2 regions of the Metabacillus schmidteae genome follow, and region 1 is predicted to be linked to the other one. Evidence: a T-box and tRNA genes for the amino acid it is inferred to sense, from the RefSeq annotation. Region 1 holds a T-box; the other holds one or more tRNA genes.

Region 1 (7,581 bases):
CTCACTAGTTTTTTTCACCATCGGCTCTAATACTTCTTCAATCGTTGGTTTTTCTTTGTAATAAGGGTAAGTTGCAGGATACAAGTAGCCTTCAAGAGCATATTTTACATCTTTTCCAAAAATATCATCAGTTAAAAGATCAGGATATTTTGCTTTCATCGAATTGATAAATTCTTTATCTGTTAATGTTGCAAGGACCTCTTTTTCCTCAAAATCTGTATGATTTGCGACTATTGACGCAATCTCGGTTAATTGTCGACCTTCTGGAATTGTAATTTGAAAAGCTGCATTATTTAGCACTTTACCTTCTTTTAAACTCGTAATAATATCCATGAAAGTCATAGATTTGTTTAGTTTATAATCTCCAGCCTGAAAGCCTGACTCATTTTTAAATTTAATATAATACTTAAATACCTTGTCATCCTTAATAATATCATGCTCTTCTAAAATTTTAGAGATAGTTGATACAGATGAACCAATTGGTATTGTGACATCTATTGCAGTCTTATCGTTAGGATCAACTGGTTCTAAAGAAGATTTTATATATAGATAACCGCCCCCAATTATTCCTGAAAAAGCAATAATAAGAATAATAAATACGGTTAATACAATTCTTCTAACTACCTTTGCCTCACTTTGAAATTGCATTAGGTTTTTACGGAATGTATCCTTTTTTGGATCTTCAGACATGTATATCCCCCTTTCACCCATATTATACTACAATGTTCTCGGAGATTCGGCAATAAATTACACGATTTATGGAAATCACCCATGCTTATGTGTGGAGAAATGTATATTTAGAAAACAAAAGGCGCAATGGAATAATTCCCCATTGCACCTTTTAAGACTTATTCTTCTTCCTCGTCAAGAAATGTGTTTAACATTTCTTCAATTAAATCCCATTCCTCATCAGATTCGATTGGCTCTAATTCGCCATCCTCACCATTTGCGTGCGGGTTAAAGCTTGAAGCATGAATTTCAATTTCTTCGTTATCATCTTCCTCTGCTCCAACCGGATAATATAGTACATAAGATTTTTTAAATTCTTCCGATTCAAATGTAAACAATACTTCACATAATTGCTCATTACCATTTTCATCAATAACTGTAATTTGTTTTTCACCGTGATCCATGTTTTCACCTCATAATTTGTTTGGTATTCCTTTAATTTAAACTATCTAAATAGCCCTGCAAAATCATCACTGCTGCCATCTTATCAATGACTTGCTTTCTTTTTTTTCGACTAACATCAGCAGAAATCAGCATTTTCTCGGCTGCCATTGTAGTTAAGCGCTCATCCCATAAAATAACAGGAAGATTAAACTTTTTTGTTAATATTTCAGAAAACCTTTGACTTGCTTCTGCTCTAGGGCCAATAGTTCCATTCATATTTTTGGGCATACCGAGTACAATTTTTTCTACACTATGTTGTTCAATAATTTCAGAAAGCCTTCCTAGTTGATAGTCTCGGCTTTCCTCATTTATTTTAATCGTTTCAATTCCCTGGGCTGTCCAGCCCAGTTCGTCACTTACAGCAACTCCAAGTGTTTTGGAGCCTAAATCTAATCCTAATATTCGCATATTATGCCTCTCGGTTTTTTTGTAAGTAAGATTTAACTAGTTCCTCAATTAATTCATCTCTCTCAAGCTTGCGAATTAAATTCCGGGCATCACGATGACGTGGAATGTAGGCAGGATCACCGGAAAGTAAATATCCTACAATTTGGTTAATAGGATTATACCCTTTTTCTTGTAACGCATCGTACACAGTATAAAGGACCTCATTTACATTCGTTTCGACCGTTTCATCAGAAAAATTGAATTTCATTGTTTTATCAAATGAACTCACCGTTCGCACCTCTTTCTCAGATTCATAATGGGAATCTGCTTGTCCTATCTTACTTACATTTTACACTACTTTTCTTAATTATAAAACGGATTCAACCCATTCTTCGACATATTTAAGTGCTTCTGGTAACTTTTCAGGGAGTTTAGCTCCTGCTTGGGCCATTTCAGGACGACCGCCACCTTTTCCACCACAGCGTTCTGCCACTTCTTTTATTAGTTTTCCAGCATGATACCCTTTGTCGACAAGATCCTTCGTAACACCTGCAACAAGGTTCACTTTTCCATCTTCACTAGCTCCGAGAACAACAATAGCTGATTGCAATTTGTTTTTCAAGTCATCCATCATTCCTCGAAGACTATTCATGTCTTTTGCATTCACTTTTGCTGCCAAAACTGTTACACCATTTACTGTGACAGCTTGATCAACAACACTACCTGCTTCTAAATTTCCAAGCTTAGTTGTTAAAGATTCATTTTCACGCTGTAGTGCACGATAATCCTGTAATAAACCAGTTAATCTTGTCACGATATCTCTTGGATTCGATTTTAGAAGGTCTGCTGCTTCTTGAAGTCTAGCATACTGATCATTTGTTAACTCATAGGCTGCTTTCCCCGTTACAGCTTCAATTCGTCTTGTCCCTGCTCCAATTCCTGTTTCTGTCAAAATTTTAAAAATACCAATTGAAGAAGTGTTCTGAACGTGACAACCACCACATAGTTCTAAGCTGTAGCTACCAACTTGAACGACGCGAACAATATTCCCATACTTTTCTCCAAATAGTGCCATTGCACCCATCTCTTTTGCTTCCGTTAATGATTTATAATCAATTTGAACATCAATACTTTTCCAAATTTGCTCGTTAACCATTTGTTCGATTCGTGTTAATTCCTCTTGTGTAACTTGTCCGAAATGAGAAAAGTCAAAACGCAAACGATCTGCTGTTACTAATGAACCTGCTTGATTAACATGTGTACCCAACACATCTTTTAGAGCTTGATGTAATAAATGTGTTGCGGTATGGTTCTTCACAACACCACTTCGATTTTCTTCTTGAACGTTTGCAGTAAATTGATCACCAGTAGTAATTGTGCCACTTTCTACGATTACATTATGGAGATTCTGACCGTTAGGAGCTTTCTGAACATCTTTAACCTTTATGACAGCTTTTTCACTTGAAAGAGTACCAATATCCGCTATCTGTCCACCGCTCTCAGCGTAGAATGGAGTTTGATCAAGAATTAATTGAATTTCTTCACCTTCATGAGCTTCTTGAATGACATCTCCATTTTTTACAATAACAATAGCTGTTGCATTCTCAACAACCAATTGATCATACCCTACAAATTTACTTTCGAGTTTAATTTCACCTAACATTCCACCTTGAACCTGCATAGAATCAACTTTTTGCATAGCTGCTCGTGCACGATCACGTTGTCGTTCCATTTCGGTTTCGAAGCCTTCTTGGTCAATTTTCATACCCTCTTCTTCAGCATACTCTTCCGTTAATTCAACAGGGAATCCGTATGTATCATATAAACGGAATACATCCTCTCCAGGGATGACATCATTGCCTTTTTCTTTTTGGGTTTTCATTACTTCACTTAAAATTGCCAGACCTTCGTTTAATGTTTCATGGAAGCGTTCCTCTTCATTCTTAATAACCTTTTGAATAAATTCTGTCTTTACCTTTACCTCCGGATAGAAATCAACCATAATTTCAGCAACTACAGGAACCAGCTCATACATGAACGGACGATTAATATTGATTTGCTTAGCATATCGAACAGCTCTTCTTAACAAACGTCGCAGCACGTACCCACGGCCTTCATTTGATGGAAGAGCACCATCACTAATAGCAAAACTAACAGTACGGACATGGTCAGCAATTACTTTAAAAGCAACGTCTTTTTCTTGATCTTTTCGATACTGTTCACCTGAAATTTGCTCAGTTGCTCTAATGATCGGAATAAAGAGATCAGTATCGAAATTTGTTGGGACATTTTGAATGACAGATACCATACGTTCTAATCCCATTCCGGTATCAATGTTTTTCTTTGGAAGCGGTGTATAGGTTCCATCCGGGTTATGATTAAATTGAGAAAATACAAGATTCCATACTTCAAGATAACGTTCATTTTCTCCACCAGGATATAACTCAGGGTCACTTTGATCGTTACCATATTCTTCGCCACGATCATAGAAAATTTCTGTATTTGGCCCACTCGGTCCCTCACCAATATCCCAGAAGTTCCCTTCTAAACGGATAATACGCTCCTCCGGAATACCGATTTTGTCTTTCCAAATATCAAATGCTTCATGATCCTCAGGGTGAATCGTAACAGAAAGCTTCTCTGGATCAAACCCAATCCATTTCTCATCCGTAAGGAATTCCCAAGCCCATTCAATTGCTTCCACTTTAAAATAGTCACCAATTGAAAAGTTCCCTAACATTTCAAAGAATGTATGGTGTCTTGCTGTTTTACCGACATTTTCAATATCGTTTGTTCTGATAGATTTTTGGGCATTACATATTCTTGGATTTGCTGGAATAACACGACCATCAAAGTATTTTTTTAATGTTGCCACCCCACTATTAATCCAAAGTAATGTTGGATCTTCGTGAGGAACGAGTGATGCACTCGGTTCAACATCATGGCCTTTTTCTTTAAAGAAATCTAAAAACATTTGTCGAACTTCTGCAGATTGTAAATTTCTCATATGTATCCTCCTTAATTTCTTATTTCTAAAATTTGTTGCTAAGTAATTAGTATTGTGCAAGGTTGAATGCAGCTTTAGGGTGCTCACTTCATTCAACCTAAACAGTTCCTTCTTAGTAAACTGTCAAACAACAATTTTGTAAAAGATCGCCTACACAAAAAACTCTCATCTCTGTGAAAAGAAATCCTCTTAACACAGGGACGAGAGTTAGCTCGCGGTACCACCCTGATTATGGACATACGCCCATCACCTTTATTACAAACCGTAACGTGGTTTAATACGGCAGGTTTTTCTGCACTTAGGATTAGCTTTCTGCTGTCCTTACTTTAGAATTTCTCTCAGCCGTGAAAATTCCTCTCTTAAAAGCGGTATCAGCATACTTCTTTCCATCATTGTTTTATCCTTATTCTACCCTAGAATTATAGACAAGCGTTTTCTAAATGTCAATGTTGTCTTTTCAATAAAGCAAGATGAACAATCATAACCTTTAAAATTACTATGACAGGTACCGCTAACATTAATCCAACTACTCCTCCAATTTCCCCTCCTGCAAGCAACGCAAGCATAATAACGATGGGATGCATATGAAGGCTTTTTCCTACAATTAGCGGTCCTAGTATATTTCCTTCAATAAATTGTAGACTTGCAATAATAACAATAACCACAATGACAGTTTTAGTCGACATCGTTGCTGCAATAATTAATGCAGGAACTGCACCAATGACAGGCCCAAAATAAGGAATAATATTTGTTGTGCCAATTAATAGTCCAAGAATTAACGGATATTTAACATGAAAAAACCATAACGCTAAAAAAGCTAAAGTCCCAATAATGAGGCAGACAAATAGTTGACCACGAATATAATTGCCTAAGGAATGATCAATATCTTTTAAAAACTGAATGGAACCACTTCTCCACCTGCGAGGAGTTAAATACCATGCCGCTCTTTTGATTTGCTCATAATCCTTTAACATATAAAAGACAAGGAAGGGAATAATTGCAATTAATAGCATATAATCAAAAATCCCCTTCAGGCTATTAATAACCATTTCAATCGTAACAGCCAGCCATTCTTCCGTTTTACTAAACATTTGTTCAATCCGATCGTGAACTCCTACCGGCCATGTATCTGTGTGATCATGAATCGAATCCATCCACTTATTATAAGTTAACGTAAACTGCGGAAAGTTTTCAGACAAGTCTCTAAGCTGACTTATTAAGACAGGGACTCCCCGATAAAAGCCATATCCGATTAATCCAAAAAATAAAAGATATATAATAAGAATCGATATTGGCCTGGGCAAGCCCTTACGATGAAGCTTTTCAACCACAGGGTGAAGTAAATAAGTTATAAAAGCACTTATTAGAAATGGAATCATAACTGCTTTAAACATAAATAAAAAAGGAGCCCATAAAGAGTAAAGCTTTAAAAAGATATATACGGATAATAAGGCTAATAATAAGATTGATATTTGCATCAGCCATTTAATATGTTTCTCTCTCATATAACTCCTCCTTTACTATTAGTAGTTTGGAGGGTAATAACAAATTTATACATTTAAAAAGGAGGCTGACCCAAAAGTCTAGATTTTAGACCTTGGGCTAGCCTTTTTTCATACTTTTATCTTTTTAAATCAGATAAACGTAAAAACCGGGACGTTCCATTGCGCTCCAGACACTTGCTTTCCGCGGGGAGGAAGCTGAGCCTCCTCGCCTTCGGCTGTGGGGTCTCAGCCTTTCCTCACTTCCCGCAGGAGTCAAGTGTCTTACGCTTCATTCCACTATCGATCTAAAATTATATTCATAGAAGCAAAACCCCTACGAAAACAGTCTTTTTTAAAGAATAATTAAACAACAAAAAAATCGCCCCATTTTGTATAATTAAGTTACCACACCAAATTATCCAAGAAAGGAACGATTTTTTATGAAATATGATCATATCTCTTTCGTTAATTATAACATGAATCAGTTAGTTCTTCCATTAAACCTTGAAATTCTCATCCCTCAAAATCATTTATCTACCATTGTCCATGAAGCTGTAGAAAAGCTAGACGATACATTGTTATTTCAACCCTACAAAGGTGGTGGACGCCCATCATATCACCCAAAAATGTTACTTAAAGTCATTATTTATGCTTATATACAAAAAATTTACTCAGGAAGACAGACGGAAAAGTTACTAACCGAAAATATCTACTTTATGTGGTTAAGTGGTAGTCAAACTCCTGATTTTCGTACAATCAATCGGTTTCGATCCGAGCGAATGAAAGATATTATCTATCAAGTCTTCTTTTCAATTGTAGAGTTACTGCGTGAAAAAGGATTAATAAAGCTAGAACACTATTTTGTAGATGGGACTAAGATAGAAGCAAATGCAAATCAATATACATTTGTTTGGAGAAAAGCGACAGCGAAATACGAAAATAGTTTAGATGACAAATATCGTCAACTCGCTTTACAAATTGAGCACATCCTTGAAGAAGAGGAAAAGTCCGCCCCTTCCGTGGGGCTAGAAGAAAAGCTGAAAGAAACACCGATTACTTCAGAACAGATTGAACATAGTATTAAAAAGTTAGAAAAACATTTAGAAACAGAACCCAAAAATAAAGAGGCGAAAAAAGTAGTTCGATTACTAAAAAAAGATTATCTTCCTCGTAAAGTGAAATACGAAGAACAAAATCGACTATTCAATGGAAGAAACAGTTTCTCGAAAACAGATACTGATGCGACCTTTATGAGAATGAAAGAAGATCATATGCGAAATGGGCAATTAAAACCTGGATATAATGTACAAACAGGAACAGAAGGTCAGTTTATTACGGGATTCTCACTTCATCAAAGAGCAGGTGATCCAAGTTGCTTAATCCCTCACCTCAAACACATGGAGGTGCTTGGAGTGAAACCCAAAAAAATAGTTGCCGATTCTGGCTATGGTAGTGAGGAAAACTATGATTTTCTCGAAAGAGAAGGAAGAACAGCATACATAAAATATAATACGTTTGATCAAGAACAAA
Region 2 (7,581 bases), 3.7 Mb from region 1:
TGATTTCCAACCATCCTGAGGGAACCTTTGGGCGCCTCCGTTACATTTTAGGAGGCGACCGCCCCAGTCAAACTGCCCACCTGACACTGTCTCCCAGCACGATCAGGGCTGTGGGTTAGAATTTCAATACAGCCAGGGTAGTATCCCACCGACGCCTCCACCGAAGCTAGCGCTCCGGCTTCTCAGGCTCCTACCTATCCTGTACAAGCTGTACCAAAATTCAATATCAGGCTACAGTAAAGCTCCACGGGGTCTTTCCGTCCTGTCGCGGGTAACCTGCATCTTCACAGGTACTATAATTTCACCGAGTCTCTCGTTGAGACAGTGCCCAGATCGTTACGCCTTTCGTGCGGGTCGGAACTTACCCGACAAGGAATTTCGCTACCTTAGGACCGTTATAGTTACGGCCGCCGTTTACTGGGGCTTCGGTTCAAAGCTTCGCTTGCGCTAACCTCTCCCCTTAACCTTCCAGCACCGGGCAGGCGTCAGCCCCTATACTTCGCCTTGCGGCTTCGCAGAGACCTGTGTTTTTGCTAAACAGTCGCCTGGGCCTATTCACTGCGGCTTTTCCGGGCTATTCACCCTAAAAAGCACCCCTTCTCCCGAAGTTACGGGGTCATTTTGCCGAGTTCCTTAACGAGAGTTCTCTCGCTCACCTTAGGATTCTCTCCTCGCCTACCTGTGTCGGTTTGCGGTACGGGCACCTCTCACCTCGCTAGAGGCTTTTCTTGGCAGTGTGGAATCAGGAACTTCGGTACTATAGTTCCCTCGCCATCACAGCTCAGCTTATGTGACAACGGGATTTGCCTCGTTGTCAGCCTAACTGCTTGGACGCGCTAATCCAACAGCGCGCTTACCCTATCCTTCTGCGTCCCCCCATTGCTCAAACGGTGAGGAGGTGGTACAGGAATTTCAACCTGTTGGCCATCGCCTACGCCTTTCGGCCTCGGCTTAGGTCCCGACTAACCCTGAGCGGACGAGCCTTCCTCAGGAAACCTTAGGCATTCGGTGGAGGGGATTCTCACCCCTCTTTCGCTACTCATACCGGCATTCTCACTTCTAAGCGCTCCACGAGTCCTTCCGGTCTCGCTTCACAGCCCTTAGAACGCTCTCCTACCATTGTTCGTAAGAACAATCCACAGCTTCGGTGATACGTTTAGCCCCGGTACATTTTCGGCGCAGAGTCACTCGACCAGTGAGCTATTACGCACTCTTTAAATGGTGGCTGCTTCTAAGCCAACATCCTGGTTGTCTAAGCAACTCCACATCCTTTTCCACTTAACGTATACTTTGGGACCTTAGCTGGTGGTCTGGGCTGTTTCCCTCTTGACTACGGATCTTATCACTCGCAGTCTGACTCCTGAACATAAGTCTTTGGCATTCGGAGTTTGACTGAATTCGGTAACCCGATGGGGGCCCCTAGTCCAATCAGTGCTCTACCTCCAAGACTCTCATTTCAAGGCTAGCCCTAAAGCTATTTCGGAGAGAACCAGCTATCTCCAAGTTCGATTGGAATTTCTCCGCTACCCACACCTCATCCCCGCACTTTTCAACGTGCGTGGGTTCGGGCCTCCATTCAGTGTTACCTGAACTTCACCCTGGACATGGGTAGATCACCTGGTTTCGGGTCTACGACCACGTACTCTTTCGCCCTATTCAGACTCGCTTTCGCTGCGGCTCCGTCTTATCAACTTAACCTTGCACGGGATCGTAACTCGCCGGTTCATTCTACAAAAGGCACGCCATTACCCATTAACGGGCTTTGACTACTTGTAGGCACACGGTTTCAGGATCTCTTTCACTCCCCTTCCGGGGTGCTTTTCACCTTTCCCTCACGGTACTGGTTCACTATCGGTCACTAGGGAGTATTTAGCCTTGGGAGATGGTCCTCCCTGCTTCCGACGGGATTTCACGTGTCCCGCCGTACTCAGGATCCACTCTGGAGGGAACGAAGTTTCAACTACAGGGTTGTTACCTTCTTTGACGGGCCTTTCCAGACCTCTTCATTTACTCCGTTCCTTTGTAACTCCGTATAGAGTGTCCTACAACCCCAAGAGGCAAGCCTCTTGGTTTGGGCTAATTCCGTTTCGCTCGCCGCTACTCAGGAAATCGCGTTTGCTTTCTCTTCCTCCGGGTACTTAGATGTTTCAGTTCCCCGGGTCTGCCTTTATTACCCTATGTATTCAGGTAAAAATACTACTCCATTACGAGCAGTGGGTTCCCCCATTCGGAAATCTCCGGATCAAAGCTTACTTACAGCTCCCCGAAGCATATCGGTGTTAGTACCGTCCTTCATCGGCTCCTAGTGCCAAGGCATCCACCGTGCGCCCTTAACAACTTAACCTTCGACAAATGATAAGCTTCAGATTACTTCGTTGGCTTCATGTTCTGCGGTGCTCATGGACAAATTACGTCCATTCCGCTCCTCAACCATTTCGCCGCCTCGTACTCTTCGCTTCTCCTTTGTCTCAAGACATAAGTACTTACTTAATGTCCTGATTCAAATATTATTAAGAGAATCACTAAACTAAGCGTTTAAACTCAGTGAATTACTTGAATTGTTTTCGTTATCTAGTTTTCAAAGAACATTGGTGGAGCCTAGCGGGATCGAACCGCTGACCTCCTGCGTGCAAAGCAGGCGCTCTCCCAGCTGAGCTAAGGCCCCATATTTTTATTTGAGATGGTGGGCCTAAATGGACTCGAACCATCGACCTCACGCTTATCAGGCGTGCGCTCTAACCAGCTGAGCTATAGGCCCATCTCTATAAATTCAGAGAACAAAGTTCTCTCAAAACTAAACAAAATACCAAGCGTACCTCATATCCTTAGAAAGGAGGTGATCCAGCCGCACCTTCCGATACGGCTACCTTGTTACGACTTCACCCCAATCATCTGTCCCACCTTAGGCGGCTGGCTCCTTACGGTTACCCCACCGACTTCGGGTGTTACAAACTCTCGTGGTGTGACGGGCGGTGTGTACAAGGCCCGGGAACGTATTCACCGCGGCATGCTGATCCGCGATTACTAGCGATTCCGGCTTCATGCAGGCGAGTTGCAGCCTGCAATCCGAACTGAGAATGGTTTTATGGGATTGGCTTGACTTCGCAGTCTTGCAGCCCTTTGTACCATCCATTGTAGCACGTGTGTAGCCCAGGTCATAAGGGGCATGATGATTTGACGTCATCCCCACCTTCCTCCGGTTTGTCACCGGCAGTCACCTTAGAGTGCCCAACTGAATGCTGGCAACTAAGATCAAGGGTTGCGCTCGTTGCGGGACTTAACCCAACATCTCACGACACGAGCTGACGACAACCATGCACCACCTGTCACTTCGTCCCCCGAAGGGGAACCTTCTATCTCTAGAAGTAGCGAAGGATGTCAAGACCTGGTAAGGTTCTTCGCGTTGCTTCGAATTAAACCACATGCTCCACCGCTTGTGCGGGCCCCCGTCAATTCCTTTGAGTTTCAGTCTTGCGACCGTACTCCCCAGGCGGAGTGCTTAATGCGTTTGCTGCAGCACTAAAGGGCGGAAACCCTCTAACACTTAGCACTCATCGTTTACGGCGTGGACTACCAGGGTATCTAATCCTGTTCGCTCCCCACGCTTTCGCGCCTCAGCGTCAGTTACAGACCAGAGAGTCGCCTTCGCCACTGGTGTTCCTCCACATCTCTACGCATTTCACCGCTACACGTGGAATTCCACTCTCCTCTTCTGCACTCAAGTTCCCCAGTTTCCAATGACCCTCCACGGTTGAGCCGTGGGCTTTCACATCAGACTTAAGAAACCGCCTGCGCGCGCTTTACGCCCAATAATTCCGGACAACGCTTGCCACCTACGTATTACCGCGGCTGCTGGCACGTAGTTAGCCGTGGCTTTCTGGTTAGGTACCGTCAAGGTACCAGCAGTTACTCTGGTACTTGTTCTTCCCTAACAACAGAACTTTACGACCCGAAGGCCTTCATCGTTCACGCGGCGTTGCTCCGTCAGACTTTCGTCCATTGCGGAAGATTCCCTACTGCTGCCTCCCGTAGGAGTCTGGGCCGTGTCTCAGTCCCAGTGTGGCCGATCACCCTCTCAGGTCGGCTACGCATCGTCGCCTTGGTGAGCCGTTACCTCACCAACTAGCTAATGCGCCGCGGGTCCATCTGTAAGTGACAGCCGAAGCCGTCTTTCAATTTCGAACCATGCGGTTCGAAATGTTATCCGGTATTAGCTCCGGTTTCCCGGAGTTATCCCAATCTTACAGGCAGGTTACCCACGTGTTACTCACCCGTCCGCCGCTAATCGTCGGGAGCAAGCTCCCTCAGATTCGCTCGACTTGCATGTATTAGGCACGCCGCCAGCGTTCGTCCTGAGCCAGGATCAAACTCTCCAATAAAGTGTTTGATGTAGCTCATAAAAGTTTTGTACTATATAGTACGTTTTTGTTAATCGAAATTAACGTTGGCACGCTTGGTTTTGTTTAGTTTTCAAAGAACTTTTATCGCCCAAAAGCGACTCCTTTAATATAACATTTAACTCATTATCAAGTCAACTGTTTTTTTATTTGTTACTTTTTTGAATTCAGCTCTGATTAGCTGACTTAAAAGATTATAGCAGCAACAAAAACTTTAGTCAACACAAATCAGAGCTTTTTTATATAATTTCTTCTATAAACATTTCTCTTCGATCTTTTAATGAAATGATTTCCTCTGTGAATAAGTATTTCACCATTGGTCTAGTAGGATTATGATCATCTATAAAGATGATTTCGGCATCCAGACCATTTGATAACCTTACCTTAGTACCTGAGGAAAATCTGGTAATACCCTTTTTTAACTCGTTAATGATTGTAATATCAAACTTTCCAAAGTCATCCTCCATTATTTGCTCTAAAACCTTAAAAGGCGATTGTTTACTTCGATATGGTCTAATAGAGACCATTGCCTGATATGTGTCAGCCAAGGCTACTATTTTGCTGTATGGGTGCAGCTGCGATTCTCTTACATTCAATGGATAACCACTGCCATCAATTCTCTCATGATGCTGCAAAACCCCCATCTTCACTCCATCTTTGATAGACATGATGTTTTTAAGCATATTGTAGCTATGAACTGGATGTTGTTTTATATCTTTGTATTCACTCTCAGTTAATGTTAATTTCTTTTTTAATATATTTTGATTTACTTTAGCCATACCACAGTCACATAATAACCCCGTTAATGCAATCTGATTTACTTCACCTTGTTGGTAACCTAACTTGTTTGCTAAATACGCACTAACCAATGCCACTGAAATACTATGATGAAAAACGTAATCTTCTTGTTGGCAATAATGATAAAGCTTAAATACTTCTTCATCATTGCGAACAATATTAGGAACTAAGGGTATTATCACTTGTCTTACCTTATTAATATCCAGTAAACCACCAGATTGACAGTTTATAAAGAGCTGTTTGTAAGCTTGTACACTTTCTAAATATTGTTGATAAAATGTTTTATGGATTACTTCCTCTTTTGAAATGTCTGTCACTTGATCTTCATCAAAGAATGATGGTCTAAATTCTTTTCCGTTTTCCAATACGCTTGCTACTTGTACCTCTTTAACTAAAAATGCTTGTAGAACATCTTTTAAATGATTATTAATGATTGTATTTTTATATGCTAATGGTCTACTTGTTGCTGATAAGACATGATCAGTTAAAATACAACCTTCTTGTAATTGAGTAATATGGATTTTCAAAAGGTATCCCTCCCTAGTCCATTATACCTAAAAACGAGAACATTGCTCTATTTTTAAATAGAAAATTAAAAAGGAGTTAATACAGCACGATTGTGTGTATTAACTCCCTTTTTTCTATTCCTCAGATTGAATATCTGCTTCTGTTTCTTCCTCTTCCTGGTCTTGTTCCTCTTCTTTTTGCACCAAAGCAACAGTTGATACAGAAACATTCTCATCAAGCTTAATTAATTTTACACCTTGTGTGTTACGTCCCATTTTGGATATAGTATCAACATCCATACGAATTATAATACCGCTTGCCGTGATTAACATAATATCCTCTTCTCCAGTAGCAGCTTTTACTGATACAACTGGTCCATTTTTCTCGGTGATATTACATGTTTTCAACCCTTTACCGCCACGGCTTTGAACTCGATATTCTTCAGAAGGAGTTCGTTTTCCATATCCATTGCCTGTAACAATTAGAACATCCACATTTTCTTCGAGAATTTCCATACCAACAACTTCATCATCCTCATCAAGGGAAATCCCTTTAACTCCTGAAGCAGTTCGGCCCATTGAACGAACATCTGATTCTGGGAAACGAATCAACATACCATTTTTGGTCCCGATGATAATGTCTTTTGAACCATCTGTTAATTTAACTGAAATAAGTTCATCTTGTTCACGAAGACCTACAGCAATTAATCCATTATTACGGATATTTGCGAATTGAGATAATGGGGAACGCTTAGAGACCCCTTCTTTTGTTGTAAAGAATAAGAACCAATCATCAACAAATTCAGAGACAGGTATAATTGCATTAACCCATTCGCCTTTTTCTACACTTAATAAATTAATAATTGGAAGACCTTTAGCTGTTCTGCTAAATTCAGGAATTTCATATCCCTTCGCTCTATAAACCTTCCCTTTATTAGTGAAGAATAGGATTGTATCGTGGGTTGATGTTGTTAATAGCTGTTCGACAAAATCATCATCATTTGTTCCCATTCCCTGGATGCCTCTTCCGCCACGTTTTTGACTTCTATAAGTGGATACTGGAAGACGTTTAATGTATCCATTATGAGTTAATGTAATGACGATATTTTCAACAGGAATAAGATCTTCATCTTCAATTGCTTCAAGACCTCCTGAAACAATTTCAGTACGACGAACATCATTGAATCGATCTTTAATTTCAGTCAACTCATCACGAATAATCGCAAGTACTTTTTCTTCATCTGCTAAAATAGCTTTTAATTCTGCAATTAACTTAATAAGTGATTGATATTCTTCCTCGATCTTTTCACGTTCTAATCCGGTTAATCTCTGTAGTCGCATATCTAAAATTGCTTGAGCCTGCTTTTCACTTAGAGAAAATTGCTCCATTAATCCATTACGGGCAATTTCAGTAGTTTGTGAATTACGGATTAATGTAATCACTGCATCTAAATGATCAAGTGCCACACGCAAACCTTCAAGTATATGAGCTCTAGCTTCTGCTTTTCTTAATTCAAAAGCTGTTCTACGCTTAATAACAACTTTCTGATGCTCAAGGTAATGGAATAGCATTTGCTTAATATTAAGAACCTTAGGGTGACCATCCACTAAAGCAAGCATATTGATTCCAAAACTTGTTTGCAGTGCTGTTTGTTTATAAAGATTGTTAAGTAATACATTGGCATTAGCATCTTTGCGGACTTCGATTACAACACGCATACCATTACGATCAGATTCATCGCGTAAATCTGTAATTCCGTCGATTTTCTTATCACGAACCAATTCAGCAATCTTTTCAACCAGCTTTGCTTTATTTACTTGATAAGGAATTTCTTTCACAATGATTACTTGTTTACCTGAAGGTTTTTCTTCAATTTCTA

Evidence for each region. A T-box is a leader RNA that pairs with one kind of tRNA and senses whether it is charged. The one in region 1 lies ahead of alaS (alanine--tRNA ligase), so its partner is inferred to be a tRNA-Ala.
Region 2: it has a tRNA-Ala gene. The T-box ahead of alaS (alanine--tRNA ligase) is inferred to sense a tRNA for this amino acid. The anticodon was not compared.

Annotation. Positions count from the first base shown of each region.
Region 1 covers NZ_CAESCH010000001.1:3,986,862-3,994,442, forward strand. Annotated here, with positions in the region: gene mltG (endolytic transglycosylase MltG) at 1-690, opposite strand, end outside; gene HWV59_RS19595 (DUF1292 domain-containing protein) at 849-1,133, opposite strand; gene ruvX (Holliday junction resolvase RuvX) at 1,165-1,581, opposite strand; gene HWV59_RS19605 (IreB family regulatory phosphoprotein) at 1,583-1,849, opposite strand; gene alaS (alanine--tRNA ligase) at 1,928-4,567, opposite strand; T-box leader at 4,761-4,969, opposite strand; gene HWV59_RS19615 (AI-2E family transporter) at 5,011-6,072, opposite strand; gene HWV59_RS19620 (IS1182 family transposase) at 6,492-7,581, shown strand, end outside.
Region 2 covers NZ_CAESCH010000001.1:330,373-337,953, reverse strand. Annotated here, with positions in the region: rRNA gene HWV59_RS01525 (23S ribosomal RNA) at 1-2,344, opposite strand, end outside; tRNA gene HWV59_RS01520 (tRNA-Ala) at 2,590-2,665, opposite strand; tRNA gene HWV59_RS01515 (tRNA-Ile) at 2,682-2,758, opposite strand; rRNA gene HWV59_RS01510 (16S ribosomal RNA) at 2,830-4,379, opposite strand; gene HWV59_RS01505 (HD-GYP domain-containing protein) at 4,637-5,722, opposite strand; gene gyrA (DNA gyrase subunit A) at 5,837-7,581, opposite strand, start outside.